3 regions of the Paenibacillus sp. WG02 genome follow, and region 1 is predicted to be linked to each of the others. Evidence: riboswitches for the same ligand, from Rfam matches in the RefSeq annotation. Region 1 holds a riboswitch; each other region holds the start of a gene.
The links. A riboswitch is a leader RNA that binds a small molecule or an ion and turns the genes downstream of it on or off. The one in region 1 is predicted to bind cyclic di-GMP.
Positions count from the first base shown of each region.

Region 1 (9,986 bases):
TAGCCATTCAGTATAGGCATCATAATATCTAAAATCGCCAAATCAATGGAATGCGTCTGAATAGCAGAAATAGCTTCCTGCCCATTTGCTACTTTCACGCAGCGGTAACCCTCTTTTTCTAAATGCAATTCAATCAGATCGGCAATTTCTGCCTCATCATCCGCAATCAGAATTGTGATCGATTTCATTCGTTCCACCCCTGTATGACCATCGTATTGCTTTTTATTGTATCAGATGGAGCTGCCTCTTGCCCTCCCTTCACTCTAGGATAAAGAAAATGAATTAATAAGAAATGGGGTTAAAAATAAAATTTTTCTTAAACTTGTAATAAGAAAAAGACCGTACATCGCCTTCAACGCGATAAACGGTCTCTATTTATGTATTAAACATATTTCACAAACTCACCAATCGGTTTACGATAACCGCGTGGCCGCTGACTGGTCGTATCTTCTTTCCCAATCGTAATTAACATAACAGGAACGAAACGTTCCTCTAATTGAAGCGCCTCAATGAGCTTGTCTGCCTCAAAACCGATCATCGGACAAGTATCCCAACCTTGCTCTTTCGCTGTAAGCAAAAATAACATGGCTGATAGACTTGCATTCCGAATCGCTTCATCTCGCTTGAATGGCTCTCCCCGTTCTTCATAGAAATGTGTCACTTGCTCTACTTCAGAATCTAACTCTTGTTTACTAAAAAATCCTAAATGGAAAAGACCTTCATTTATTCTTGCAGAATCCTTATACGCTTCCAAATCGCCAAGGACCGCAATAACTGCGGATGAGCTCTGAATTTTGTACTGTTTGTAAGCCGCCTCATAAACCTTCTGTTTCATCAAAGGGTCTGTGACAACAACATAATTAGCGTGCTGTAAGTTATAAGCGGATGGGGCAAACTTAACCAGGGAAAAAATTTGCTCTAACTCTTTTTGTGAAATATCGATCCCTTGCGTAAATTTGCTTGCAGATCGTCTAGATTTTACAACCGATTCAAAATCATTCAACGTGAAGTCCCCCTAATAATGATGTATGAGTACCTGCTCAATACTTAATTCTATTAGAGTAGTGACTTGATAGCAATATGATTTGACTATTCACGATTACATTCTTCGACATTTTTCTGTGATTTTCACGAATTTTATTCCATAGCTGTATTGCGCAGTACCATATGAATATGGTCCTCCCAAACGCCATGTATTTGTAAATATTTGAGCGCCAAGCCCTCTTCATAAAAGCCCAACTTCTCAACGACCTTCAGGGACGCCGCGTTTCGAGGCATGATATTGGCTTCAATGCGGTGAAGTTTCATCTCATCAAAAGCGTAGGGAATGATCGCTTTCAGTCCCTCTGTCATGAGACCTCGATTAAGAAGCTTTCCGTCCATTCGGTAGCCCAAGTGGCAAGATTGGAACGCACCTCTGACGATATTACTTAGAGCAATTGACCCAACTATACGTTCTTCAAATAGCATCCATACCTTAAGCATCTGGCCTTCCTCGATCTTGATTGCTTCTTGTTCCAACTGCTCAGCCTGATAATCCTTCGTGAAATACGCTTCATTCCGCTCTAATTCCCACGGTTCCAGAAAAGTTCGATTACGAATCACATAATCCAGAACCAGATCAACGGAAGAACGATCCAATATAACTAAAGACAATCGTTCGGTCTTAACCAAGAGTTTCATCAAATTTCCCCCTTCATTAGCAGAATTTACCTAACCAATAATACCTACTTCTCTTTACATCGTGCAACTTTCTTTTAAATTGCGTGTATGCATCACTTATTTGCAGGAATTCACTTGCATTTGGGGAACTTAAGATAAGCAACAATCTAAATGGCTTACAAAGAAGGAGAAATTAACATGATAGAAACGATCAAAACCTATTTGGATGAGCAAAGGGACCAACACATAGAGGAATTAATGCAGTTTTTGCGGATTCCAAGTATAAGTGCTGTCGCCGAGCATCAACCTGACATGATTCGCTGCGCAGAATGGACGGCTCAATCTTTGAAACAAGCCGGTCTTGAGAACATTGAAATTATGCCTACTGGTGGACATCCTGTTGTCTATGCAGACTGGTTGCATGCTCCGGGCAAGCCAACTGTACTTGTCTACGGCCATTATGATGTTCAGCCGGCTGAGCCGCTCGAGCTCTGGAACACACCTCCATTTGAGCCTGTGATTCAAGACGGCAAGCTATTTGGCCGCGGCAGCACCGATGATAAAGGTCAACTGCTGCTTTACGCCAAAGTAATTGAGGCTTTTTTACGAACGCACGGCAGTCTGCCTGTGAATGTGAAGTTTTGTATTGAGGGCGAAGAAGAGATTGCGAGTAAGCACCTGCCTGCCTTCGTGGAAAAGTATAAAGATAAATTACAAGCTGACACCATTGTACTTTCCGATACTCAGATGCAAGGACCAGGAAAACCTGCACTTATGTATGGACTTCGAGGGCTGGCCGGGTTTGAGATTACAGTCGATGGCGCAAATAGTGACCTGCATTCGGGCCTTTTCGGCGGCGCTGTTCAAAATCCGATTCACGCTTTATCCAAGCTGTTGAATTCCTTCCATGATGAGGATGGTCGTGTAGCGGTAAAAGGCTTCTATGATCGCGTCATCGAGCTCTCGGACAAAGAACGTGAAGCATTTAAACAAGTTGAACCGGACTCGAACAAGGTTCGATCGGACTTACATGTTGACACGCTATATGGGGAAAAAGGGTTCTCGTTCTATGAACAAACAACTTCCAGACCGACCTTGGAAATCACATCCGTGAGCGGCGGCTTTCAGGGTGAAGGCATCAAACCAATCATTCCTAACCGTGCCAGTGCTAAAATAGCTTGCCGTCTCGTAGCCGCACAAGTCCCCGAGGAAATCATGGATGCAGTTGAACATCATATCCGTGCCCTTTCAATGCCTGGCGTAAAAGTGACCCTAGACCGACAGCTGCGCGGAAATCCTTTTATCACGCCAATCGACGAGCCTGTCATGGTAGCAGCGGCGGAAGCTTATGAGGATACCTATGGCGCTTGGCCTGTATATACACGAAGCGGAGGTTCAATCCCGATTGTTGAGGTGTTGGGACGCGTATTAGACGCCCCCGTCGTGCTGCTTGGCTTTGGTTTGCCAGGTGAGAACCTGCACGCACCGAATGAGCATTTTCATTTGGTCAATTGGGATAAAGGTACAGAAACCATCAGCCGTTTCTGGCTGAAGCTTGCCGCAATGCATGAATAATCATTGAAAGGAATGAGCCATAACATGAGTACGAACAACCTAATGATCCGCGATGCCAGCTTGGATGACTTAGCGGAAATTGTACGGATTTATAATTCCACAATTGAAGGACGCATGGTTACAGCAGATACAGAACCCGTGACCACGGCTAGTCGTGAAGGCTGGTTCCATGAACATTCAGCGGATTTCCGTCCTTTATGGGTATTGGAAAACGACAAGCGCATTTGTGGCTGGCTCAGCTTTCAGTCCTTCTATGGCCGTCCTGCTTATAACGCTACAGCGGAAGTCAGCATTTATGTCGATGAAGCTTATCGCGGCCAAGGCATTGGTCGTTACCTGATGGAGCATGCGATAGAGGCAAGTCCAAAACTGGGACTGAAGACGCTTCTCGGCTTCATTTTCGGTCATAACGATCCCAGCCTCCACCTTTTCCGTAAATTCGGCTTCGCCAATTGGGCCCATCTGCCTGGCATTGCCGAACTGGATGGAATCGAGCGCGACCTCATCATTCTTGGTAAACGTGTAGGCTAAATTGGAAACAAAGAGCGCTTGCTCCTTATACTCGCGATTTTCAATCGCCTTCTAAGAGGACAAGCGCTTTTTTATACTTAAAGCCTTATGAAAAGCCTCATTTCAAGCCATTCAAAGTTTCCTCATTTAAATGAGCTTCTACCTCAATCTCTATCAGCAACAAAGGATCTATTAAAGCCTTCACTTCTACCATCGTTGCTACAGGCTGCACGTCATGGAAAAACTCCCCATGTGCCCTACCGAATTCCTCCCATAATGAAATATCCGTTACAAACATTCTCGTTCGAATCACATCTGACAGTTGCCCCCCAAGTTCTTGCAGCGCCTGCTCGATCGTCTGGAGGACGAACCTTGCTTGTTCATACGGATTACCAACGCCAACGACCTCACCATCCTTCATTGCCGTTGTGCCAGCAACTTCGATCCGGTTCCCCACCCGAATTGCCCGACAATAGCCAACAACAGGCTCCCAAGGTGAGCCTGTAAATACCCTAGTCCGATTCATAACTCTCTCCCTTTCATTTTTGTAAAAAAGCGGCTAACTTCTTCTGCAAGCCTTCTGTCACCGAAAGCAGCGGCAATCGAAGTGTTCCCGATTCAATGACACCTTGCTGCTCAAGCAGCCATTTGAGAGGTGCCGGATTCGGCTCTTCGAATAGCAATCGAATGAGTGGCAGCAACTCCTCGAATAGCTGTTTACTCATCTCGTGCTGTCCAGCTTCAAAATGGCGATAAAACGATACAAACCGCTCCGTCATTACATTCGCTGACGCGCTCATAATCCCTTTAGCACCTGAGCTTAGCGCGTCATAAAGTAGTGAATCCTCCCCGCACAAAACGGGTTTCGAGCCAAGTCGGGTTAGCTCAGACACCAATCGTATGTTCGGCGTACTGTCTTTCATTCCGATGACGCCATCAAGTTCGAGTATCGTACGCACCGTATCAAGTTCCAACGTCACGCCCGTGCGATGCGGTACTTCATATAGAATAACAGGCACACCAACGCTGGCTGCCCGGCGAAAATGTTCAATGATCCCTTGTTGACTCGGCTTGTTATAATAAGGGACAACAACTAAAACAGCGTCAGCCCCTAATTTCCCAGCAGCTTCCGTCTTTTTCACCGTGGACAACGTATCATTCGTTCCTGTACCTACAATGAGCGAAGCATCTACTTGTGCAGCCTCGCGAGCCGCTTGTGCCGTAGCGAACATGATCGCCATTTCCTCATTTGTAATCGTCGGCGATTCCCCTGTCGTTCCATTGACGACCAATCCGTCTACCTCATCTTGAAATAAATTGTAAGCTAGATTATAAAAAGAGGCTGCATCCACCTCGTATGCCTGATCAAATGGCGTAACAATGGGAACATAGATCCCATGTAAATCTTTCTCTCTTAACATCCCAATCATCTCCCAGTCCTCATTTATTTGTACATTCACTTTAGCATGGATCATTGCATCACAGTTAGCTATAATAAATGATAAGACTCATCAAAAATTTTGATAATGAAGCGAGGGGTTCCCATGGATCTAACTTATTTCCGAACCTTTCGGGAGGTTGCACGGAGAAAGAGCTTTACTCGAGACTGCTGAAGAATTGGGCTATGCACAATCGAGCATTACGATGCAAATTCAGAAGCTGGAACGAGAGTATGGCGTACCCCTTTTCGAAAGATACGGACGTCAGTTTCGATTAACAGCACCGGGTGAAAGCTTGTTAAAGCTAGTCTTGCAAATGCTTGACCTCTATGATCAATCCAAAGAAATGATAACAAGCGAAGTCAGCGGAACACTGACGATCGGGACAATTAACTCCCTCGCTGCTTATTATTTACCACCCTATTTACATGTGCTGAAGCAACAATTCCCTGGACTGAATATCCAGCTCTTCCCTGACAGTGAGGCTTCCCTCATAACCAAAGTCAGAGATGGGGACTATGACATTGGACTCCTGTTAGATCGTTATCCTTCAGATACCACACTTGCTTGTACAAAAGTTAGGGAAGAACCATTAGTTTTGGTGGCACCTCTTGAGCATCCGCTAACGAAACGAACACAGATACAACTAACCGATTTTCAGCAAACCGAATTTATCGTTACAGAAGAGGGCTGCATTTATCGAGGCATGTTTGAAAAGTTGCTAAAAGATCATGCTATCCCTCTTCAGATTGGATTTGAGCTCGGTAATTTAGAAACCATTAAGCACTGCGTCATGAATGGGCTTGGCATCGCCCTGCTGCCCCAAATTGCCGTACAGGATGAACTGGAACAAGGGAAATTAGCTCATCTTCCTTTTTCACATCCAGACGTAAAATTGGACCTTCAGCTGCTGCTTCACCCTAAAAAGTGGATGTCTCAGCCTTTGCAAACATTCATTCACCAACTGACCCAAGGATAACCTGAGCGAATAAGAAACACGGATTATTCCGCCGTTTAGAGTTCTTCAGCAGTTTTGTGATTCATAACTATTATTCATAACTCCAAAATTCGATATTAGAGTCATTCAGCTTTCGTGAGGGCAGTTGGGCATCCACCACATGTTGGGAACCCGCCAATTGAAAATCCCCAAGTACACGATAGTCCAAGTTGTATTTTGTGCAACAATACACCCTCCTTACGCCGAAGTAGCCTACTATTGTTGTATTTCGTGCAACAATTTGAGCTTTAAACGCCTATTTCTGAGCGATTCCCGCCAAATTGTTGTACGCAGTACAACAAAAAGCCAAATTGTCCAAAGAAACCGCCGGATTGTTGCACAAAGTACAACAGTTCGGTGGGCAAGGGATAATTTCTAGTCGGAATGCAGTCTCTCACATGCTAGTTTCTCTATCTAGGCCCGTCCGCTCTACAAACATCAGGAGGGAATAAGCTTTGTTACCCCCTAACCCAAAACATATAAAATATAAGTAAAAAAAGAAGCTCTCCTTTACGTAAAGGTAGAGCTTCTTCTGTATGAACTTATATGCGGATGTCGAGATTGCCACCCAAATGCGGTGTCGCTGAAGCGGTAACCAGCTGTTGGGATTTCGTAAAATCCTGTACTAATGTACTAGATGAAGCTGCTTGCATATCACTTACTTTGCTTAAAAGCTCAATGCCAACGGCTTGCTTCAAAGCGTCTCCGCCACTAATCGCAGTCATGATACTGTTGCTGATATTCACGCGCAATCCTCCTCTCATCGTTCGGTAGCTGGCAAGCATACGGTGTAAACCGAGTAGCCCCTATAGCTTTGCGTCTGTCGCTTTCGCGCCATTTGCCATTTCGCAGATGTTAGGCAGTACCTAGCAGCACTTTTCTAGTATAGGATAATATTGCACAATTCGTCAAACTTCGCATTATTTTAAGTTATACAAACTTACACACCAAATGCAGCAGGATTCGATCTCCAAGAACGAAGCAATTCCATGTCTTCTTGTTTGATTTTACCCTTCTCTAAAGCCACTTCAAGCAGTGTAGCGTAGTTGGAAAGTGTGTACAGCGGCATATCCGCAGTTTGGAACGCTTCTGTAGCTTTATCAAGTTGATAGGAGAATATCGCCAACACGCCCAGCGCTACAGCACCAGCTTCTTTGACAGCAATAGCTGCTTTCAAGGAACTGCCGCCTGTAGAGATAAGATCTTCAATCACGATCACCTTTTGTCCTGGTTTCACAGTGCCTTCAATCAGGTTCTCTTTGCCATGCCCTTTGGCTTTATCGCGAATATAGATCATCGGGAGACCTAGCTTCTGAGCTACCCAAGCGGCATGAGGAATGCCCGCTGTTGCCGTACCAGCAACAACCTCAGCATCAGGGAATTTCTCTTGGATCAAAGCTGCGAAGCCGTCAGCGATCGCTTCGCGAATAGCTGGGTGTGACATCGTCAGACGATTGTCACAATATATTGGCGACTTGAGGCCAGATGTCCATGTAAAAGGCTGCTGCGGTCGAAGTGCTACCGCTTCTATATCTAATAACGACGCTGCAATATGCTGCGCGATTGCTTCGAGTTGACTCATGTTCCTACCACCGTTCCTTCCGTAGTTAGACAAAAGCTTATTCCACGATTGAATCGATAATCGCTTCAATCGCTGCTCTTGGATCCGCTGCGCCTGTGATCGGTCGACCAATCACGACGTAGTCCGTCCCCTGCGCGAACGCCTCAGCCGGCGTCATGATGCGCGATTGGTCGCCTACGTCGGCTCCCGCAGGGCGAATGCCTGGCGTCACGGTGACGAAACCGTCACTGCACGCCGCCTTAATCGCAGTCACCTCAAGCGGTGACGCGACAACACCCTGAAGCCCCGCAGCATGCGCCAAGCGGGCATAGCGAATGACGGCCTGCTCAACCGTACCGGTCAGGCCGATCTCATCATTCAGCACCTGCACGCTGGTGCTGGTCAATTGCGTCACGCCGATAACGATCGGGCGTGCAGCTCCAACAGCTAGCCCCTTGTCGACCCCCTCCAAGGCGGCTTCCATCATCTGCTTGCCTCCGGCAGCATGGACATTGAACACATCAACCCCAAGGCGCGTCACGCTTTCCGCGCCGCCTTTGACCGTGTTCGGAATGTCATGCATCTTCACATCAAGGAACACCTTGTAGCCGCGATCCTTCAGGCTCGCGACGAAGCTTGGACCCGCAGCATAGAACAGCTGCATGCCCACCTTCACGTAGCAAGGGATGCCTTCGAGCTGCTTTAGCAGCCCTTCAGCACCTTCTGCGTTCGCATAATCCAAAGCGACCATAATGCGTCCTGTAACATCTGTGCGAGTTAGTATACTCAAGTTCGTCACTCTCCTTAGAGTTTTGCTTTAGCAAAACTGACTTCGTAAGCATAGTCTTAGACATGAATTGGCATTGCACGCGAGGAGAAGTTGATTGCTTCAAGCATATTAACAAGCGCTCTTACTGTATCGAGTGATGTCATACAAACCACACCGTTCTCTACCGCTTCACGACGAATGCGGAAGCCGTCACGCTCTGGCTCTTTACCTTTCGTCAGCGTGTTCACAACGAACTGTGCATCACCGCTGCGGATGAGATCCAGAATGTTTGGCGAACCTTCGCTCAGCTTGTTTACGGTCGTTACTGGAAGACCAGCTTGTTCAATGGCCAATGCTGTTCCGCCTGTTGCAATAATTTTATATCCAAGACGATAGAAGCCTTTTAAGATTTCAATCGCTTCTTCTTTATCTTTGTCAGCTACGGTTACTACGACAGATCCTGCTGCAGGAATTTTCATCCCCGCTCCGATTAAGCCTTTATAGAGTGCTTTGGCAAAATTGATATCGCGACCCATAACCTCGCCTGTCGATTTCATCTCAGGTCCGAGAGTTGTATCAACACGGCGCAGTTTCGCGAAGGAGAACACTGGCACTTTAACCGATACGTACTTGTCTTCCGGCCATAATCCACCTTGGTAGCCCATATCCGCCAGCTTTTGTCCCATAATGACGCGTGTAGCCACGTTGGCCATCGGGATGTTCGTTACTTTACTCAAGAAAGGCACGGTTCTGGATGAACGCGGGTTAACCTCGATCACATACACTTGATCGTTATGAATGACGAACTGGATGTTGACTAAACCCACTACGTTCAGCTCAAGGCCGATTTTCGTCGTAATGTCGATAATTTGTTGTTTAATCTCTTCCGAGATCGATTGCGGCGGATAAACCGCGATGGAGTCACCGGAGTGAACCCCTGCGCGTTCAACGTGTTCCATAATCCCAGGGATTAGAACCGTTTCTCTATCGCAGATGGCATCAACCTCTACTTCTTTACCGAGCATGTAGCGATCGATCAGAACCGGATGCTCAGGGTTGATTTTCACAGCATATTCCATGTAGCTTAGCAATTCTTCATCGGAGTAGACGATTTCCATGGCACGTCCACCAAGGACGTAAGATGGACGAACGATAACCGGATATCCGAATTTCGCTGCTGTACCCACAGCTTGGTCAACCGATGTAACGGTGCCGCCTGGTGGTTGAGCAATGGAGAGCTTGCTAAGTAAAGCTTCGAATTTCTTACGATCTTCCGCCGTATCGATGCTTTCGAGATCGGAACCTAGAATGCGTACGCCAGCTTTGTGTAAAGGCGCCGCCAAGTTAATCGCGGTTTGGCCACCGAATTGTACGATTACCCCGATTGGGTTTTCGCGTTCGATCACATTCATCACGTCTTCAAAGAAGAGAGGCTCGAAGTACAAGCGGTCGGATGTATTGAAATCTGTAGAT
Region 1 is NZ_AP036016.1:3,687,083-3,697,068, reverse strand. It holds gene ACBP55_RS16360 (response regulator transcription factor) at 1-188, opposite strand, end outside; gene ACBP55_RS16355 (nitroreductase family protein) at 383-1,003, opposite strand; gene ACBP55_RS16350 (GNAT family N-acetyltransferase) at 1,138-1,683, opposite strand; gene ACBP55_RS16345 (dipeptidase) at 1,861-3,237, shown strand; gene ACBP55_RS16340 (N-acetyltransferase family protein) at 3,262-3,768, shown strand; gene ACBP55_RS16335 (RidA family protein) at 3,866-4,273, opposite strand; gene dapA (4-hydroxy-tetrahydrodipicolinate synthase) at 4,287-5,168, opposite strand; gene ACBP55_RS16325 (LysR family transcriptional regulator) at 5,326-6,165, shown strand; gene ACBP55_RS16320 (putative motility protein) at 6,726-6,929, opposite strand; cyclic di-GMP riboswitch class I at 6,950-7,036, opposite strand; gene pyrE (orotate phosphoribosyltransferase) at 7,124-7,765, opposite strand; gene pyrF (orotidine-5'-phosphate decarboxylase) at 7,803-8,495, opposite strand; gene carB (carbamoyl-phosphate synthase large subunit) at 8,591-9,986, opposite strand, start outside.

Region 2 (9,986 bases), 1.1 Mb from region 1:
TATTTCGCCTCGTACTCGGCCTGCAGTTGATTCATACCGGGCACACTGCCAGTAAGCTTGTTATACGAAAGAATGCTTAACGCATAAGGAATTTCTAATTGAGACTTGTTCTCCTGCTTCTTGACATCGATTCGAGCAAATACGGTCCAAGGGGCGCTGTCCCCCGTTGTGTTCCACAGTGCTTCTGATGCAGCCATCTTCATCGGCTGAGATTTCATCAAATGCTGTGCTTGCTCATGTCCAGCTACAGCTGTCATAAAGCTTGCAGCGAGAGCAAACACGATCCCTATTGTAAAAGAGGCTTTAAATAAATCCACTCTGTGTTTGCGTATGATTTGATAAGCGCTGATGCCTGTTACGAACATTGATCCTGTAGCAAGCGCCCCATAAATAACATGCGGGAATTCAACCCATAGCTGTGTGTTGCCAAGCAGCGCGAAGAAATTCGTCATCTCCGCACGTCCATTCTGAATCGTGTAGCCGACGGGCTCCTGCATGAAAGAGTTCGCGCTCAGAATCCAGAGTGCGGATAAAGTTGCTCCAATTGCTACAAGCCATATACAAGCCAAATGCACCTTTTTCGACAGCCGATCCCAACCGAAAATCCATAACCCTAGAAACGTTGACTCCAAGAAAAAAGAAACCAAGGCTTCTACGGCAAGCGGTCCCCCAAAGACTGCACCAACATACCGAGAATAATCCGCCCAGTTCATGCCGAACTGGAACTCTTGCATAATTCCTGTCACAACACCCACTGCAAAATTAAGGAGAAACAATTTGCCCCAGAATTGTGCCATTGCTTTGTATTTATCGTCCTTCTTGACCACATACATCGTTTGCATACAAGCAATCAGATAGGCAAGACCGATAGATAAAGGTACGAAAAAAAAGTGGTAAACTGTTGTTATTCCGAACTGCCACCGACTTAAGTCTAATGCTTCCAAAAATAGCGCCTCCCTTCTTTTCGTTGTAAGTATAAATCGTGGCGTGTTGTTTGCATGTGATGAATATCACAACCGCGGTAATTTCTATTGAACAAAAAGTGTAAAAGAAAAACACTTCTCTAACCCCACTCGGGATTAAAGAAGTGCTCAACATACGAACTATGAGGCTCACTTAGGCGATTCGTTATCTGAACGCAGGCTTAGTTAGCTGTAAATTCAGGACCGGTATATACTGAAGGAATAACAATTTCACCTGATTTGATTTTATCGGCGAACGCTGCAATTGTATCCTTCACGTCTTGTGGAACAATAGGTGACAAGGCAAGTCGAACGGCATCCGGATTTTCGAGTCCAATTTTTTTCACCGTATTCGGCTTCCACGTACCTTCCGTCAAATCTTTAATCGCTCCATATACGGTCAAGCTTGCATCCGAAATCGCAGATCCAATGAAAACATCGGGTGCATCGGCATAATAATCGCGAACGTTAGCGAATTGATACACGCCATTCTCGCGTGCCGCTTCCGTCACACCAGAACGAGCATTATTCAGCATGGTGAAGATCATATCCGACCCCGCGTTGATTTGCGCTTGCGCAACTCTTTTCGCCAGAGCGGCGTCTTCCTGGTTGCCTGTAAACGTTGTAAGGAACGTTGCTTCAGGATTCGTGTATTTCAAACCGCCGGCAAATGCTGCGCGTCCCAACAGACCGGGACCTACGCGTGCGCCGGAAATATGAGAAACCACATTCGTTTTTGTCAAAAGTCCTGCAGCTGCGCCTGCCAGCCATGCGGATTCTTCCTGTTTTACCTGATAGCTGGACAGGTTATCGCCGGTCAAATTCGTTTGCGTATTAACAAATTTTATTTTGGGAAATTCTTTGGCTACCAACTTCACGGCTTCCGAGCTCTGCCCTGCATGAGCAATAATCATATCTGGGTTTGTATTAGCCAATTCACGCAATGCATCTGCAATTTGAGCGGTGTCATGCGGGATATTTTCCACAAACGTCGCCTTAATTCTGAAATCCTCTTCTGCCTTCGCCAATCCACGGTAAGCAGATTCCATAAAACCGCCGTCCTTGGAGGAACCCGGAATCAACAATGCAACTTTAGCTTTTTTATTATTGGTGTGTGACGGGTCCTTGCTAGCTTCTGCAGTAGACAAACCGAATGAAAATACTAGTGCCATCGCCAAGCTCGACAAAGCCAATTTCGAAAGTAGTTTTCTCAAGATGTACCCCTCGTTTCCAAAAAAGTAGTTTTGTCCGGACAAATCCGAGAATAAACTAGACTTCATTTTTTGTCAAATTATGCCGAAAATAAATATGGGGAATAAACCCAATAATCGCGTAATAGCGCCATTCGCAGGCCTATCCTCCCTAAAGCACCCATGACAATTGCCCTAAATTCCGACATTACGGTATGTTAAGTGAGTATTTAGGTTTAGTAAAAAGGTCTTGTATTTTTCAAAAAGCTATTCTATACTTTGGCCAATAGATATACCCATATCACGAAAAGGCAAACTTCTCGAAAGAGGAGGACGCAAAGCTACGGGCCTAAGGATTTCGATCTACGGCAGCCGGGTCACCGAAAATTGGAGGTCGTCCATCTCTTTTTTTTGGGGGTGGACTTTTTTTATTTCACAATATCTCAATGGGGGATGCTTAGATCATGAAATACATTAAGAATTTGCGAATCAAAACGAAAATCGGGGGGATGCTCGGTCTTTCCATTGTTTTCCTGCTCATTATCGGCTTTACAGGCTATTTCGTCATGAACAAGATGGCTAGCAATGCCCGTGCTATGTACGAAGAAACCTTGATTCCGAACAGCCTGGTCGAAGGACTTCTGTTCGGCAATTCCCAAATGGATGCTTTGCAGCTTGAATTGCTGCTGGCGAAAGACGAAGCTATCATTAAGCAAATCCAACAGCAAATTGTTCAAACCCGCGATAAAAATCAGGCGATACGAAAAGCTCTCGAGCAGATCACGCTGACTTCGAGAGCACAAGAGCAGTACCAAAGCTTTATCAATTTAATCCCTAAAAACAACGAAGCCAAGAAAAAAGTGGATGAATTGGCCGTTGCCAATCAAAAAGAAGCAGCGCATAAGGAATATGTGAATTCGTTCAAGCCGATCCGCGCAGAAATGATCAAAAGCCTGGAGAACGTTGTTAAGTTCAATGAAGACGACGCAAAAATCTTTTACGAGAAAAGTGTTCAAAGCTCCAAGCTGGCTTCCTCGATCATCATTGTCGTTACCCTACTTGCCGTCACTTTATGTTCCTTGATCGGATATGGCATTTCTAACATGATCACAAGACCTGTCCGCAGCATCCAGCAATTGATGGCTAAAGCGCAGGACGGAGATTTAACGGTTAACGCTACATACCAATCCAAAGACGAAATCGGTCTTCTTTCAAAGGATTTCAACGGAATGATCACCAGCTTGAGAGAAATCATTGCGAAGATCGTCCTCGAGTCTCAAAACTTGTCAGCAAGCTCGGAGCAATTGGCAGCAAGCTCCGAACAATCCAACCAAACTACCCATCATGTCGTTGCGGCCATTCAAGACATTGCTGGAGGTGCCGATCAGCAGATGCAAAGTACTATCGAAAGCGTAAGAGCAATGGAAGAGATGGCTACCGGAGTTAATCGGATTGCCGAATTTTCGGGCAATGTATCCGCAATGTCAATGGAAGCTTCCAAGGAAGCCGAGGAAGGCAATATTTCGATCCAGAAAGCGATGTCCCAAATGGATTTGATCCGAGAATCAGTCAACGATTCGGCCAAGAGTGTTAACCAACTGGGTATACGATCTCATGAAATCGGTCAAATCGTCGATGTTATTACCGATATTTCGATGCAGACAAATTTGCTTGCATTGAATGCCGCGATTGAAGCTGCAAGAGCGGGCGAACACGGAAGAGGCTTTGCCGTCGTTGCCGACGAGGTTCGGAAACTGGCGGAGCAATCCAGACAATCGGCGGAACAAATCGCGGGGATCATTCAGCAAATTCAAGGCGAAACTCGTTCTGCAGTTGTCGCCATGGAAAAAGGTAGCATAGAGGTCAAACACGGAACCGTGATTATGCAGGAAGCAGGAGAAGCATTCCGCAAAATTATGAATGGGGTGCAGCAGGTGGCCTATCAGATGGAGGAGGTTTCTGCCGCATCGCAACAAATGTCGGCAGGCACAGAGGAAATTACCGCTTCTCTCCACGATATGAACAGCATTACGGAAGTCGCCTTCTCGAAGACAGAAAGTGTAGCGGCCGCTTCGGAGCAGCAATTAGCTACGATGGAAGAAATTTCGGAATCCGTGAATGCGTTGACGCGGATGGCTCAAGAACTGCACGAAATGACTTTACGTTTTAAGAGCTGATCGCCCCGTTACCGGATACTGTGCAATAAAAAGGGGCTGCCTCAAAGTGTTCGCATGATTAAGAACGTCCCGAATTTTACGCAAAAGAACCTCCAATTCCACTTCAGTGGGAAATGGAGGTTCTTTTTAGCTGTATTGACATGTAGAACATATCCATTTCTATTTTGAGTACTAACCTAGCCTGCGGCTAGGTCATTTAAAATATCTACATTGTGCTAGGGAATGAATAAGCAAGCTAGGTGTGCTAATTCCTTCTAACTATCGAGGTATCTCGTGAGATAAGACCACAGATCGTGCTAATGTTCTGCAAAACATTACACTCTGGGCGTATTAGCGATCAATAAGCAAACGTAGCTTGCTTAAGCATCCATAACAGGAGCTATTCGAACAAATAAGCAGCTTCAGTTGCCCTATTTTCCGTATCGAACCGCGTTTAACGGGTCCACAAGCGTAGACTTGAGGGATATGAAATCACTACCGAGTACGGAAAATGGGGCTGTCTCAAAAGTGTTCGCATGGGCGACGCAACATGAGTCATCAGCCCGATTAGGTAATCGTACACTTCAGGTTGTCCATTTTACTCTGTAGACCAATTACCCTCTGGAATGTAGGATAATCAACTAAATTTGATTGCCCCGAACTTCTTAGCAGTAGCAGAACATCATAGTCGTTCGAGAGCAAATTCGAAACATTTAAAGTCCGATTAAACATATCGTCGGCCCGATCCGTAACCCGCTTTAAAACCTCGGTTTGTGTGTCGGTCATTGTTCTCATAAATATTTTGTCAGATTGAACGAAGTAAAGATACATCATTAATAAAATGGGGGCCACGATCTCTGATCTTTGCTACCCAAACTTGAAAAATCAAAAAGCCCTACGACTTCACGTAAGGCCATTATCGTTACTGTATATTCAGTCTCCATTTAATGAACCAACGCCCATCCCGAAACCTCACAATCCGCTTCGACTGTTGGGCAATCAATAAGTCATGCGTAATCAAAATAATCGTCCGATTGTGCATTTAATCTTTTTAAAATGTTTAAAATCTCCACACCTGTCATTCCCTGATAGATCACTCACTGAATGCCCCCACCTTTCCCTTCTATGTGATTAAGAAATTAATTTCAAACCAACCGCTGCGCTTAACACCATCGCAATGAACATAATCCGCTTCCAATCACTAGATTCGCCATAATACAGCATCCCGACGACTGCGCCGCCAACTGTACCGATCCCTGTCCAGACCGCATAAGACGTGCCCATCGGCAGGCTTTTCATCGCTTGGCTCAGAAGCGCAAAACTCATGACAATGCCTACAATGAAAATGCTAAAGGAGCGGATGGTTTTCGCTTTATTTATTTGGTTCATGCCCACGACGCCTACGACCTCGAACATCCCGGCAAACATGAGAAAAATCCAACCCATTAGACTGCAGTTCCTTTCTTATCTTGCTCTTTTGTCACAAATTTGAGTCCAAATACGCCGGATAAAAGCAGTAATATTAGGAATACTTTAAGAAACCTGAACGGCTCTCCGAACAGCAGCATTTCCACCAATACGGTACCGGCTGTCCCCATTCCTGTGAAGACAGCATACACGGTCCCCACAGGAAGCTTGGTAGACGCGCTAATGACTAAATGAAAAGAGATATACATCGCAATGATCGTGCCTATCCACATCATCGTCGTATTCGCATGTTTTAAACCCGTAACCCAAATCACTTCAAAAAAAGCGCCGATAAATATATAAATCCAATTACGATTCATGTGTATGATCCTCCTGCTGTTTTACGATTTGATTCCACGCCAGTATACGAACCAGGAAGCTTCAATCCTTTTAAGCGACCGATCAGCTCCTCCGAATAACAACTCTACAAACATGCCATCCAGTACAGCAAGGAAGGCAACTGTCGCCATTTCACTGCTGACATCAGAATTGATGCTCCCTGCTGCTATCGCTTGATCGAAAACAGGAATTAACATCGTTTCCAGCGTATCTAAATAATTATAACCTTGTTTGACAATCTCATTATAGAGATGGGAAGGCGGGAAAAAGGCAACCCGCAAGAAAAATTTGGTATTATCATCCTGTTCGTAGCAATCTTTATATTGGATAAGAAAGCCATAAAGAAGCTGATCAATCGAAAGATGCTTATGGCGAGCGAGATACTCAACAATTAAATTCAATTCCTTCGCTAGCACATCGTCAAACAGATCAAGAAAAAGTTCATCTTTCCCATTGAAATGTGTATAGATGGATTGTTTTTTGATGCCTACCTCCGTAGCAATATCTGCAAGCGACGCACCTTCATATCCGTTTTTGGCAAATTGTGTGAGGGCTACCCCTTTGATCCGAGTTGCAGTCATTTGATCCACTACCCCTTCCGAACGTTCGTCAGGATGATTGTATCACGTACTCCATATTGGGGCAACCAATGAAAAAGATTACCAACCATCTAGCCAGAATGGCAGGATAGTAGGCAATCTTTCTCATTCATTTAATGAGAAAAACTGTGCCACGAAAAACAAAATCGCCATCGTGATTTTTAATTTTCTGCTCAAACTTTTTTGAATAAATTTGCTCATGTTTGACACAATCAAATACCTCCTTCAACTCCTTCATATCTTTAAAGCGCTTTCAAACCTCTCACTGCTTCGTTAAAATTCTCATCTATCACCACCTCTTGATGCTTGCGCAAATTAACTTACCATTCGTAATTTACTATTAATAAACTGTCGCCTACAAGGTGCAATTGTTGCACGGCTTCTTCCTTGTGTTGAATTGAACTATTGCGGGCTATTGTCGCAATTATTGCATACAGCCGGAGAAATCAAACAGAAATGCGACTACGGTCATTCCATTTCCGAATACAAAAAAAGGACAGAAGTATGGAACTTCCATACTTCTATCCTTTCCGAAGCGGTGGGATCGAGGGGTCGTTCAATCCATTTTAATCGTTGCTCCAAAACCTAGATTTTCCTTATACATCTTCGGACTTACCCCCGTTGCCTTCTTGAATACACGGCTAAAATGCTCCGAATTAGTATAACCAACCTTTTCAGATACATCAATAATTTTAAAACCCTTCTTTAACAAACGTTTAGAATCTTCGATACGCAGATTCGTTACATATTGAATGAAACTCTCGCCGACATTCTTCATAAATAGCTTGCTCAAATAATTTTCAGTGACCCCTACCCATTCACTAACCATACCTAGACTTAATTCCTCACAATAATGCTGATGAATAAAATCTTTAGCTTTCTGAACCACACTGTAGGGTGCACTTTCTTTTTCGTACTGCTCATGGATAAATTGGTAAATTTCTTTACAGATCTGTTTGAGCCATTGTAATGTATCGTCAAGTGTTTGAATGTTTTTCATCTGTTCAAAGGGATCACTATGGTCAAATACCTCTCCCCATCGAACTTCTTGCGTATAAAGCAATGAGCTAAGCTCCCACAGGAAATCAGTTAATATCAACCTTATTTCATGAACTTCATATCTACCTTTTTCTTTCAATAGATTCGTATATCTATCAAATTCAGACTCCCAAAGCGGTTTATTCTCCTGCTTAAGCAAGCGAACAATTTCAATGCCTTTGGCTTTTAGCGCAATTCGTAGATTATCGCTAGTATCCGTGCATGATTTGGTTTCGTGCTCTGGATAAAAGAACTTGTCATACCCATCAAAAAAGCACATCGAAACCAGTTTTTTCGCTTGATTCATTAACCTATGCCAGTGCTTCCTCCCATCGACTGCATGGCTAATTCCCATCGCTACACGGACATTCACATACTGCTCAAGTCTAGTTTGGATCATAGTCAGCGTAGTGTGAATAAGTTCACGAATCGCTGTTTCACTTCTAAGTTGAGGCACAGTAATTAGCAATAAATAGGTGTTCGCATCCTCACAATAAACCATATTTCTCAATAACTTCAATTCCAGTTCTGTTTTAATCGTCTGTTTAATAACCTTCTTCGAAATCATTTCCGATGAGCTTAAAATAGATACGGCAACGACCACTTGATTAATCTCGCCTAACCAATCGCACACCTCAGAAACTAAACGGGAATACGCCATTACATTAGATTGGATATCTAAGGTGAGAAGTTCATATATCACTTTGTCTCGATATTCTTTTTCTTCTTCAAGTTGATGGATCGCTTGAGAATCTTTCAAGCTACCTTGCCGTTTTAGCTGCTGATCGACTTTTTGTAAGACAGGCAAGATGTGCTCCTCGTCCATATCTACCTTTACAATATAATCAACGGCTCCAAGTAAAAAGGCTTCACGAACATAACTATAGTCACTATATGCACTGAGTATGATTGGAATTGGCTTTTTCATTGTGTCAATGGATTGAATAGAACCCAGCAGTTCAATACCGTTCATTTTGGGCATCTGAATATCAACCAGCAAAATATCAATATCATTACGCTGCTGCAAAATAGCCAAAGCTTCTGCTCCATCACTGGCTTCAGATACAATCTCCATATCGATTTCTTTCCATGAAATAATTTGGTGCATGGCTAGTCTAACAAGAGGTTCATCATCTACAATCATGACTTTATACAAGCAATCCATCATCTCCCGAGAAAGAGTTAACTCTATGCTATTTACCCTTTAATCGCACCATCCATCATTCCTCTAAATATCAACTTGTGGAAAATGAGATAGATCAGCGCGCTAGGCAATAACGCAACCATGATAGCCGCACATAATGATGCCAGGTCTGAACTATGATCGCCAACATAACTTGTTAACGATGTTGCAATGGTTAATAGCTTTTGAGATGGCATATAGAGCTGTTGGACGAAAATATCGTTCATAATGGTTACTCCCTTAAGAATGCCAAGTGTAGCTGTCGCAGGGAGCAATAATGGAAAAATAATGGAAAAGTATATTCGGAAATAGGAAGCGCCGTCTAGCATTGCACTTTCATCGAGCTGTTCCGAAATCTTCTCCAAAAACTGCATGTAAATGTATATTTGTAAGATGTCAGTGCCTACATAAATAATAATAGGAGCCCATATCGTATCATAGATACCAATCTTGTGAATCAGTTGAAATCGTGCAATCTCAGTCGTATAGGTAGGGATAATCATGGCAAACAAAAATAAAGCAACAATGATCTTCTTTCCAGTAAATTGAAAGCGGTTTAACACGTAAGCTGTCATGGTTCCAAGCAATGCGTTGCCAATGATGCTTATGCCTACAAGAAGAAATGAATTTTGCAAGCCTCGCAGCAAATGGCCCTTGTTAATAGCAACTTTGTAATTCTCTAGATTCAAAAAATTAGATGGCAAAGAAAACGGAGATGTTGCACCAAGCTCCATATTGTTTTTAAACGATCCAAAAAAAATGAGCAAAATAGGTACAAACACAATTATAGCCATGCCTATAAATAAGATGTAATACATCGTTCGGCTCAGAATACGTACCATCTATTCCCCACTCCTATCTTTAACCAACCATTGCTGTAGTCTGGAAAGTATAATAACCATAAGCAAGAGTATGATGGCCATTGCAGAAGCAAGTCCATAACTGTTGTTTTTAAAAGCCGTGCTTAATGCGAACAGACCAAACGTGCTGCTTTCAATTCCCGGTCCGCCGCCTGTAATCACTAACGGTATATCATACTGAAGAAGCGCTCC
Region 2 is NZ_AP036016.1:2,605,729-2,615,714, reverse strand. It holds gene ACBP55_RS11650 (cytochrome ubiquinol oxidase subunit I) at 1-944, opposite strand, end outside; gene ACBP55_RS11645 (BMP family protein) at 1,145-2,176, opposite strand; cyclic di-GMP riboswitch class I at 2,453-2,537, shown strand; gene ACBP55_RS11640 (methyl-accepting chemotaxis protein) at 2,617-4,329, shown strand; gene ACBP55_RS11635 (DMT family transporter) at 5,440-5,754, opposite strand; gene ACBP55_RS11630 (DMT family transporter) at 5,754-6,095, opposite strand; gene ACBP55_RS11625 (TetR/AcrR family transcriptional regulator) at 6,117-6,695, opposite strand; gene ACBP55_RS11620 (response regulator) at 7,270-8,907, opposite strand; gene ACBP55_RS11615 (carbohydrate ABC transporter permease) at 8,949-9,776, opposite strand; gene ACBP55_RS11610 (carbohydrate ABC transporter permease) at 9,777-9,986, opposite strand, start outside.
Region 2: it holds a riboswitch for cyclic di-GMP, as region 1 does, so the genes downstream of both, ACBP55_RS11640 (methyl-accepting chemotaxis protein) here and ACBP55_RS16320 (putative motility protein) in region 1, are expected to answer to the same signal.

Region 3 (9,986 bases), 3.4 Mb from region 1:
AACTGCAAAGTTTGCAGCAGCGCCGGACCTGTCGGAGTTGTACCCTTCATGTTTATTTTATAGAACATCTTGTCTAAATTTGCAAGCTGATTCGTCCAACTGAGATCCATTTCTAATTCCTGATCCCTAGTTTTGGTTGACGGAAAATGAAAAACTGCCAGTTCACTCTTGCCGCTGCGGGCTCTAAGACTAAGCAACAGATCATGAATCGCTTCACGCACCGCTGCATGCTTAGGCTTCATACTAGCACTGGCATCTATTAAAAGTGCTACGCGGAGTGAAGTAGTTTCACTCATGGTATCGATCACTTGAACCACTTCCGCGCGCTTATCTGGAGGTAACTGCTCCAATTGATTAAAGCCTAGAATACTTTGCAGCTCCTTGCCTACTGCGTGCTGAATCGTTGTGGTGACCGTTTTGCGCGTCATCATCTGAACTGTCTGGGAAAGTTGGCCTGAATTGACGATTCGGCTCATCCCGCCGCCTGCCGCAGCAATCTCTTGAATCTCCTCAGAGCCCAGCACCCCCAGCTCCCCATGGTCAATCACACCGATGACATTCACAGTAACGCCTTCAGTATGTGCTTGTGCCGCTGCTATTACCGGACTTACCCCTACATTGGAACACCCATCTGTTATTAAAAGAATCTGTTTCATCATGATATATGCCTCCCTGGCCCAAGAAAAGATTAGCTCTCTAGTAGTTCTCCTCCTAGTTTTTCCATTTATGAGAGAGTCTAATCACGAGCTAACTCAGCGAAATAAAAAGACAGCCCACCCAATGGTAATGGCGGACTGTCTCAAGATTGAAGATTTACCTAGTGAATCTCCTTCTTAGGATAAGACCTAGTAAGATTAAAGTGATGCCTGCAATTTCCACGTACAGATGGCTAGATTCTCCTGTCTTTGGGAGGGTCTCTGGCTTCGTGATAGGCGGAATTCCTCCTAAGGGCACATCATTATCAGTATCAATCGGAATGTCAGGCCCCGTTGAAGGTGTTGGCGTTACACTTGGCAATGGTGTTGGTGTTGGTGTTGGTGTTGGTGTTGGTGTTGGTGTTGGTGTTGGTGTCGGTGTCGGTGTCGGTGTCGGTGTCGGTGTCGGTGTTGGCGTTGGTGTTGGCGTCGGTGTTGGTGTCGATTCTGGCGTTGGTGTCGGTGTCGGTGTCGGTGTCGGTGTTGGTGTTGGTGTCGGCGTCGGCGTCGGCGTTGGCGTTGGCGTTGGTGTCGGTGTTGGCGTTGGCGTTGGTGTCGATTCTGGCGTTGGTGTCGGTGTCGGTGTCGGTGTCGGTGTTGGTGTTGGTGTCGGCGTCGGCGTCGGCGTTGGCGTTTGCGTTGGTGTTGGTGTTGGTGTTGGTGTTGGTGTCGGTGTCGGTGTTGGTGTTGGTGTCGGTGTCGGTTCTGGTGTTGGTGTCGGTTCTGGTGTTGGTGTTGGTGTTGGCGTTGGCGTTGGCGTTGGTGTTGGTGTTGGTGTTGGTGTTGGTGTTGGTGTTGTCTTCGTGTTGATCACATTGAGATAAAGTTCATCTCCTGGTTGAAGGGTTATCGGATTATCCTCTTTATTTATTCCATAACCAGAAGGAGCCGCTATTTCAATCACCACATAATCGCCTGCAAGTAGATTGTTAAAGATGACAGAACCTGTTTCATCTGTTGTTAACCTGTCAATAAACGTTTTTGTAACACCCGATTTACGATACAGTTCAAAGGTTGCGCCGCTGAGCACTAAGGTGTTGTTGGCAGAGTCAATTTTCATAACCGTTAATGACCCTCGAACTCCGCTGCCGGTGCCAGATCCGTCCGATACACCTACCACAATTTCCTTGGTCGTTTCTTTCGTGATAGTGGTTTCGTTAGTACCGCTAAGACTGATTTTATTCCATACCGTTTCGTGATCATTAGCCCTAATTAAAGATTGATATTCCAAAATATACGCGGTCGTTATCTGATTGACAAAACTCAGCTCAAATGTTTGTTTACCTTGATTATCCGTATTAATAACAAGCGTGTATACGCCCTTTGTCAATTCGGACCCCTTCATGACATTCCCGTTACTAGCCACGGTCGTAGCAAACAAATGGAATGAATTTGGCAATAATTGTTGGTTGAATGACGGTGTATCTATGATTTTCGCATCGTTTAATGTAGATTGACCATAATTAATTTGGACTGACCAGTTTATTTTATCTCCGCTTTGCCCTCCGCTTTTACTCACATATTCTCCGCCTTTAGGAATGGGCAGGGTCGCTTTGAGATCGCTGGAAGCCGGCTTAGTTCCATCAAAAATTTTAGCCGTATTAGAAACCGTGCTGTTAATCAGTTGACCTTGCAGACTCGTTTTAAAAACGATGTAAAATGGTTCCGAAATGGGTTGAAGGAAATGAACAACTAGCTTGTTTTGGTTATCTACTGTGTATTCATACTTTGAGCGGGCTATCTTTTCACCCTGTGTTGCGTTGCCATTTTCCGGAATGGTCATTTTATATACTTCAAGCGAATCAAGCGAATTAACATTAAAGATTTGATTGGACTCTAGCGTATCTTGAACTTTAGCATCTGTAAGAGTCTTGCCGTTATAGTTAGCCCCCACTGTCCATGTGAGTTCTTTAGTAACAGCGTTATAACCACCGTATTTAAACCCGTTGTTCTTCACTTCATTTCTCGGAATAAATGTTGCAGTTGCTGTTTGCGTCTTTGTTTTTTCAGCGCTGTCGATCCAATCCGCCTTAGCTGAATTCATGAAATTAGTAGTTCCCGGAGGACTGATCAAATCTATATTGAATTCTGTTTGGTAAACAATCGAAATTGGTTCTGAGATCGCATTCGTGAATTTAACTTTGAACCCATCCTCAGCACCGACAGAACTATCAAGGATATAATTCGCCGACGGTAAGACCACGTTACCTTTTTTAATAACTAACGAATCGGGCTTGAAACGCAATCCTTTATTCGAAAATGTATCGGTCACAACTAGATTGTTCATCAACTGACTGTCTCTGTTAATGATGATAAGCCACGATACGGTTTTGGCCTTGTAATCTGCGATTCCAGGATACTTAAAAATTGCCCCCTGTTCAATAGCCCGTGATGCTGAATCACTTGCTCCGCTGCCGGACGTAACGGTATTCGTAATGATCGCATTATTCAAAACCGGATTACTTGCCTTGGTCTGATAAGTAATTTTATAGGCCGATGAAATATCATGATTAAATTGCAGTTTAAATCCTTTCTTGCCAGCAGCTGTTTCCGTTGTGACGGTGTACTCCCCAGTCGGCAATTCACTTCCCAGTGTCTCATTCCCACTTGAATTGAACGTTACGGGATAGATATGAAGGGATCCTGCAACAATTTCTTGTGTATCATTGAATAAGTCCTTTAGGAATGCTGCTGACTGGGCAATTGTCCTTTCATTATAATTATATTTGATTCCCCAACCAATAATTTGCGTAATTGGACTATAGCTTTCCGCTATTTTATCCAAAGAACTTCCACGCGTTATATGGACTGTCGCAGAGGCTTGAACAGGATTTTTATTACTCCCTCCAAACGTTGCTGTATTCACAAAGATATCTTTGTCAAAATCGGTTATTGGTGTCGTATATTGAATGCGGTAAGCCGTATGAATAGGAGATTCATTGAATCGAACAGAAAGATCCGCCCCTGTTCTATTAACTGTATACTTACTGCTATCCACCAATGCTCCTTGTACGACCGTTCCATCTAGATGAACCCCTAAATCATAAACAGCTACAGTTACAGGAACAGATAGACCTATGGGAATAGGGTCCGTCACCACGGCGTTCTGAACAGAATCCAGCGTCTTATTCACATCCACGGTCCAATGAATATCTTTCGCGTTAAACCCAGAGGGTACGCCTCTCTTTTCGATTGTGGAAGTGACCGAGGGCTTTAGATGAAGGATGAAAATCTGTTCGCCAGATTGAATCGGAATTGTAATCGTTACCGTTGTGCTCTCCGTAAGTTTACTTATATCTAACTGTGTTCTGAAAGTGAGCGTGCCATGTACATTGTCATGGCTTTCGATGTAGTTGTTAAAAGTAATCAACACTTGATGACTAGCCTGATCCACATGAAAAGTTCCCAACTGATTCGGTCCCATGTCCAAACCGCCACTGATATCGTTGAAAAGCAAAAATTGCTGCGGCAGAGTGAACGTAAACGTATCACCACTATGGTACCCATGACCGTTTGGCAAAGACCATGTATAGTCTAGCTGCACTTTGGAGTTAGGATCGTAAACATTGCCGGTCACAACTTGTCCCGAGCTGTCATACACAGCCATCGTCACGCTGTCAAGAATATTGTTTGAAATCGTGTTCGCACTAGCCTTGGTAGTAAAGCCAATTCCGTAAATACTCTGCATAAAAATTAATAAAGTAATCAGCAGCGCACTCGTCTTTTTCTTCAACATAAATTCATACCTCCATTCATGATTAATTTTTATTGAGATTATTAGTTGCAACTTATGCACTTGAAACAAATTGTATCATTTTTAATACTATATGATACAACTTGTATTGTAAATCTTGGAATTTAATGTTTTTTTAACATGAACGGCACAAAAAAACCTGTACTCAGTTGAGTACAGGTTTCTTCATTTACTCTAATATATTTTGGAAATTTGATAATTATGATCGTTTTTTATAATATCTATTGTTTCACCGGCTTGTATATGAACAGCGTCATACGTGGTATCGATCGTCACCCATTCCTTACTTTCCTTTAGGAATACTTGATTCCACGCATGATAAGTATCTGGCGCATGGCTTTCAAATCCCATAACTAGACGGGTTGGAATCCCCTGGCTTCTTGCCATTGCCGCAAAAGTAGCAGCAAAGTCATAACAAATTCCATTGGACGCTTCGTAGACCATATCCAGATTAGGTACATAATTGTCTGCTACACTTTGGGCCTTCTCGTAATCATACTGGAAATGTGTTGTGATATATCCATAAATGGCCTTTATTTTGTCGATATCTTTTTCTTTATCTCCAGCTAATTGCTTAGCCTCAATGACCGCCTTCGATTCATCGTTCCAATCGATCAAAGGAATGGACTGTAGAAATACCGCATTCTCGTCTTCCATCTCTAAATCTATTTGTTCTTGCGCAACAACTTTATATTTATTAGCTCCTATGGACTCTCCAATCAGCACTTTATACGGTCCGTTTCCAAGCTGCAAAGGGTACTGGTCCCCTTCTGCGAAGGTGTAATCATATTTGACATTTTCTCTCATTATTCGTACGAGAACTTTGGCGTTCTTATCGTTTGAATAATGAACCGAGATAATTCCTTTATTCAGAGCATCTTTATCGATCACGGAAGGATTGGAAGCTGCAAATATCCCTTGCGGAGCAAGAGTAAACAGAACCGCAGCAATGATCGTTCGTATGATTGGCTTTTTGAACACAAAAAAATCCCCTTTCGGTAACTGGCTGCCAACTTAGTTCGGCTAAGGAAGGCCCTTTAGTTTTGCGTCTCTAGTTTTCGCTAGATTTGCCTTTATCGGAGGAACGCACCGAATCCCTATAATCACTATAGTGATAGTGCAATCTTAACATAGGCTTGTCTCTCTGGATAGACAAAATATTACATTTTATTCCTTAGACTGCACCAGGATTCCCTTAATGGCAATACGATGAGTCGGATTTTCCATAGGATGACAAGTTATTAGCGTAATCTCCCGATCTTTGCCGTTACCCTTCAGCACCCAGACATCCTCTGGGAGGACATACTGTTTGTCCACTACCTTGTAGATATACGTTTTGCTCCCTGTATTCACTTCTATGAAATCCCCTTCAGTAACTTCATCTAATCTATTAAAATTTTTCCCGTAGGTCAGGTTTCGATGACCCGCAATGGCATAGTTACCAACAGCTCCTACTTTGCCTGTTTTGGCAATACTAGCAACGGAAATCTTCAAATTATTCACGGTTGCATCTGTCAAAATAGGGAGCTTTAAATTAATTTTATCGATTGTGAGGACACCCTCTATATTCTTCTGCGGCAAAGTAACAGGCTTCGGTGTCATTTCTGCGGCTAAGGGGCCTGGCTGACTGCTTGGTTGACTGCTCGGCGAGCTGCTTGCTGGCAGAGCTTCCACTTCCGGACTGGAAGAAGGCGCGACCAACCCCGCATTCGTTTCCTCCTCGATGTCAGAGGCTGTCTGATCCATATTCTGCAGATTTTCCTGCCATTGTTTCAAAATTTTGCTCTGCTGATAGCTCTCATAACGATCGTTTAGCGTTGGATAAAGAAAAATGATAATCCCAAGAACGATAAATAACAGTGATAGCTTTTTTCTAATCACAAATGGCACCGCCTTCTCTTGGATCTCACGCAATAATGATACTCCGAGGAAAATTAGATTTGGCATGATTTGTAAACAAACCTATAAATAAGTTAAGCATGCTTCTAATTCTGTGCGCAACCTATTTGGGTATTAATTTACTTGTTTAATCTTAAGGGAATAGCAGCAAATAAAAAGCCATAACAGCAAATGAGCTGTTATGGCTTCTATTCCTCCATTAACTAACCGTCTTCGGACGCTCCATTCGCGTAATGCCTGGCCAGCGGAATGTGGCCCATTCAGGCTGCCTCTTCTCAACCCGAGCAACAACAACGGTCATATCATCTTGAATTTCACCATGATGGTGGCGGAAAATCCTTTCTAATAAACAGTCCGCAAAATCCTGCGGCATCGTCGTATCGATCTCCTGAATCATCCGCTTCATCCACATCTCTTTGTTTACCGCATGTCCCGGTGCATCGTAGATGCCATCTGTCATCATGACGAGGATATCACCGGATTGGAGCGGAATCGAGACCAGATCAACGTCAATCTCGCTCAAGATACCGACCGGCAAATTATTAGCCGATATCGAGATCACTTCCGTCCCGCGCTTAATGAAGCTAGGCGTAGAGCCAATCTTCATGAACGTTGTGTTTGCGTTGTACATGTCGATCAAAGCCATATCTACGGTCGCGTACATCTCATCCGAAGAGCGCAGCATCAACACCGAGTTCAGCGACTTGATCGCCAGCTTCTCGTCCATGCCCGACTGCAGCAGCTGCTGCAGGATGCTCAGAGCCGTCTGGCTCTCCGCACGCGCGCGCTCGCCGTTGCCCATGCCGTCGCTAAGCGCCACGGCATACTTGCCATTGCCTAGCTCCACCGTGGAGAAGCTGTCGCCCGAGAAGAGGTCGCCCCCCTTGGCTGCGCCGGCGACCCCGGTTTCAACCTCGTATTCCTTGGCGGAGCCGAATACGACCGTGCTGTAACCCTCGCCGCGCGCATGCATCTCTTCACGCATGACGGCGACGTTCTCGCCGATGATTTCGCTCAAGAGCGGCGCAATGATTTTCCGGCATTCATCGAAGCCCTTCGTGTATTGATGAATGATTTCAATCTCGATATTTCCTTCATCTAAGGAAATGATGTCGATGGTATGGATGGATAAGCCCAGCTCCTCTAGGGCATTACGAATTTGCTCTTCTTGAAGGAACAGCTCCTGTCCTTCCCGTTTAATCTCCTTGGCCAAGTCCTCCATCACTTGGGACACGCCCGATAGCTGATCAGCCACGAGATGCCGGCTATCCATAATCTGCTTTTTCCAATGCAAATCATTCTTGTACAAGCCATATTGCTGCTTCATCACATCCAACACTTGATCTGTGCGAATGCATACCTTCCTCCATTCCGGTGGAATATTCTTCTTCGTCATACTCTCCTTCATCTCAATTTGGGTCATCATATCGGTCATATACGTATAGGTTTGATAAAATTTTTGATCCCAGCACTGGCTCTTTTTCCAGCAGGAATCACAAGCCTTCTGCGCAACCGCATTCATGAAATGTCCAACTTCCTCCTCCTTGCGGCTCACCGCATCATCCGTCGTCAATTGCTTAAAGCTCCGCGCCAGCTGGCGGAACACTTCGGAGAACTGTTCCACACGTCCGGCTGTAACATCGCGAACCCGCTTCGCATAGTCCTGTTGGGATTTCAGATTTTCCTGCGTGCCAGGTACATATTTAGCAAGTGTCAGAATTAAGCTCCGAGGTGTCAACAGGAAGAGTGCAACAGCTGCAAGCGACTCCCAGGTGGAGTTGATCACGTCAGCCCCTGACCCCATATAGAAAGCAAGTATCGATGACCCCAACAGCATTCCGAAAGCAACAGCCAATCGATTACCATCTTTGAGAAGCCCTGCTAGCATCCCCGAGAAAGCCAGTAAACTCATTTGATAAACCGCATTGCTATTCGCAAGACTTAAGATTAATCCTGTGATGACACCTACCGAAGCTCCGAAAGGCGCTCCCCCCACCAGCGCAAATAATAGAATCAAATAACGGGACAGCACATGTTCAACGGTAATTGGACCTACAACCCAGCTCACCGTTCCTGTCATTACAGAAGCTAACAAGATAATCAGACAAATAATTTCCTCATGTTTCAAATGGTAGTTCTTACGGGTAAGCGTAAATACAGGTATAGCTTGAATAAAAATTAGCGTCAGCACTAGACTTAGCAGTGCCTCAACGGAGACCATCATAAGTGTATACCAGCTTAGGTTCGAGACTACCAGCTCCGCAAAGAGCTGAACCAACAAGGTAGAGCTGAATACTAGCAGTGGCGCTAACGAAAGGTCGGAGCGTTCAAATTTCTCTAATGCCTTTTGGATGAGCAAGAACACGATGATTTCCGTAACCAGATAACCTGTATTCGAACTTAGTGAAAGTAAGCTTCCAGCAAATGCGGCAATCCCTACCCAGTGTAAAATATCTCTTCTTGTAAAATAAATCACAGCAATGAACGCTAGAGCAAATGGAGATAGCTGTTCCAAAATCATCGCACGTCCAAGCAAGAAAGCCATCACGATGAGCAGTAAAGACCACTTCTTAGCTACAAAGGCTTGTACGAATCGATTCTCCACGGCTGCGCTAAGTGCGCCTGCTTTCGCTTTCTGCCATAATCCCGACCAACCGCCACCAATCACTGCGCTTAAGCTTCTTCTCTGCATGTTTTCGAACACCATCCATTTCTTTCCTTATTTGTTTCTCTAGTATAGAGACAATCTAGCAGAAAGTTTGTCAGAATGAGTTGATAGATTCAAAGAAATTTCCGACAAGCCGCGTTCGCTTTGTCACCATGCCTCAGCCCTTGCCTAGTCTCGCTTTACCCTATCGAAAACGTTTCCAAAAGTCTGATTGCCTCGAACTTTCGCCCTGCATATGGGGGAGATACCCGTAATTCCATGTCGATTGTTCTTTGCGTTATTTTAACTATTTGACGATTGGATAAAAAAACAGGCTTGCGCTGTCCTTGGTCGAGAGCCTAATTTTTAAGGCGCGGGCGCCAGATGAATGAATCCCCCTTATCAATGGAATGATGTTGTAAAAAGTACAACAATTGCTGCCTAGATCCTGGCTTTCTCCCATTGTTGTTGCACAATGTACAACAATTAGGCCAAATATTGGCGATTTCGCAACAAATGGGTTAGAAATGTTGTAGGAACTACAACTTCAAGCTGCAAAATAGCCTTTTGGAGTTAAAATTGTTGTAGAAAATGCAACATTGGTAAGCCACTCTTCCCTCACGAAGCTGTTGAACAACTCAGAATTTGGTTAGGCATATCAGTTGCAAGAAGATATTGTCCCTTACTGAACGATGAGGCATGAAAACTAACCATCCCAATTAGGGAGAAGCTCACTTACCCGCAAATGTAAAAAAAACCACACTCGCCTAAGCGAATGTGGTTCGTTACTGCATCTATTAGTCTCTTCTTCCGCCTCGGCCACCGCGTTTGGACTCGGTGTTCTTTTTCAAAGACGAAATCCGCTCTTCACTATCTTTAAGGAACCGAGATACTTTATCTTCGAACGAAAACGGTCTAGCTCCGCCTTGCTGCTTGTTAAAGCCGCCGCGACCGCCACCACCGCCGCCTCGATTGAAGCCACCGCCGCCAC
Region 3 is NZ_AP036016.1:237,587-247,572, reverse strand. It holds gene ACBP55_RS01095 (vWA domain-containing protein) at 1-656, opposite strand, end outside; gene ACBP55_RS01090 (collagen binding domain-containing protein) at 814-4,431, opposite strand; gene ACBP55_RS01085 (transglutaminase-like domain-containing protein) at 4,624-5,430, opposite strand; cyclic di-GMP riboswitch class I at 5,444-5,531, opposite strand; gene ACBP55_RS01080 (class D sortase) at 5,617-6,330, opposite strand; gene spoIIE (stage II sporulation protein E) at 6,548-9,040, opposite strand; gene ACBP55_RS01070 (S1 domain-containing RNA-binding protein) at 9,793-9,986, opposite strand, start outside.
Region 3: it holds a riboswitch for cyclic di-GMP, as region 1 does, so the genes downstream of both, ACBP55_RS01085 (transglutaminase-like domain-containing protein) here and ACBP55_RS16320 (putative motility protein) in region 1, are expected to answer to the same signal.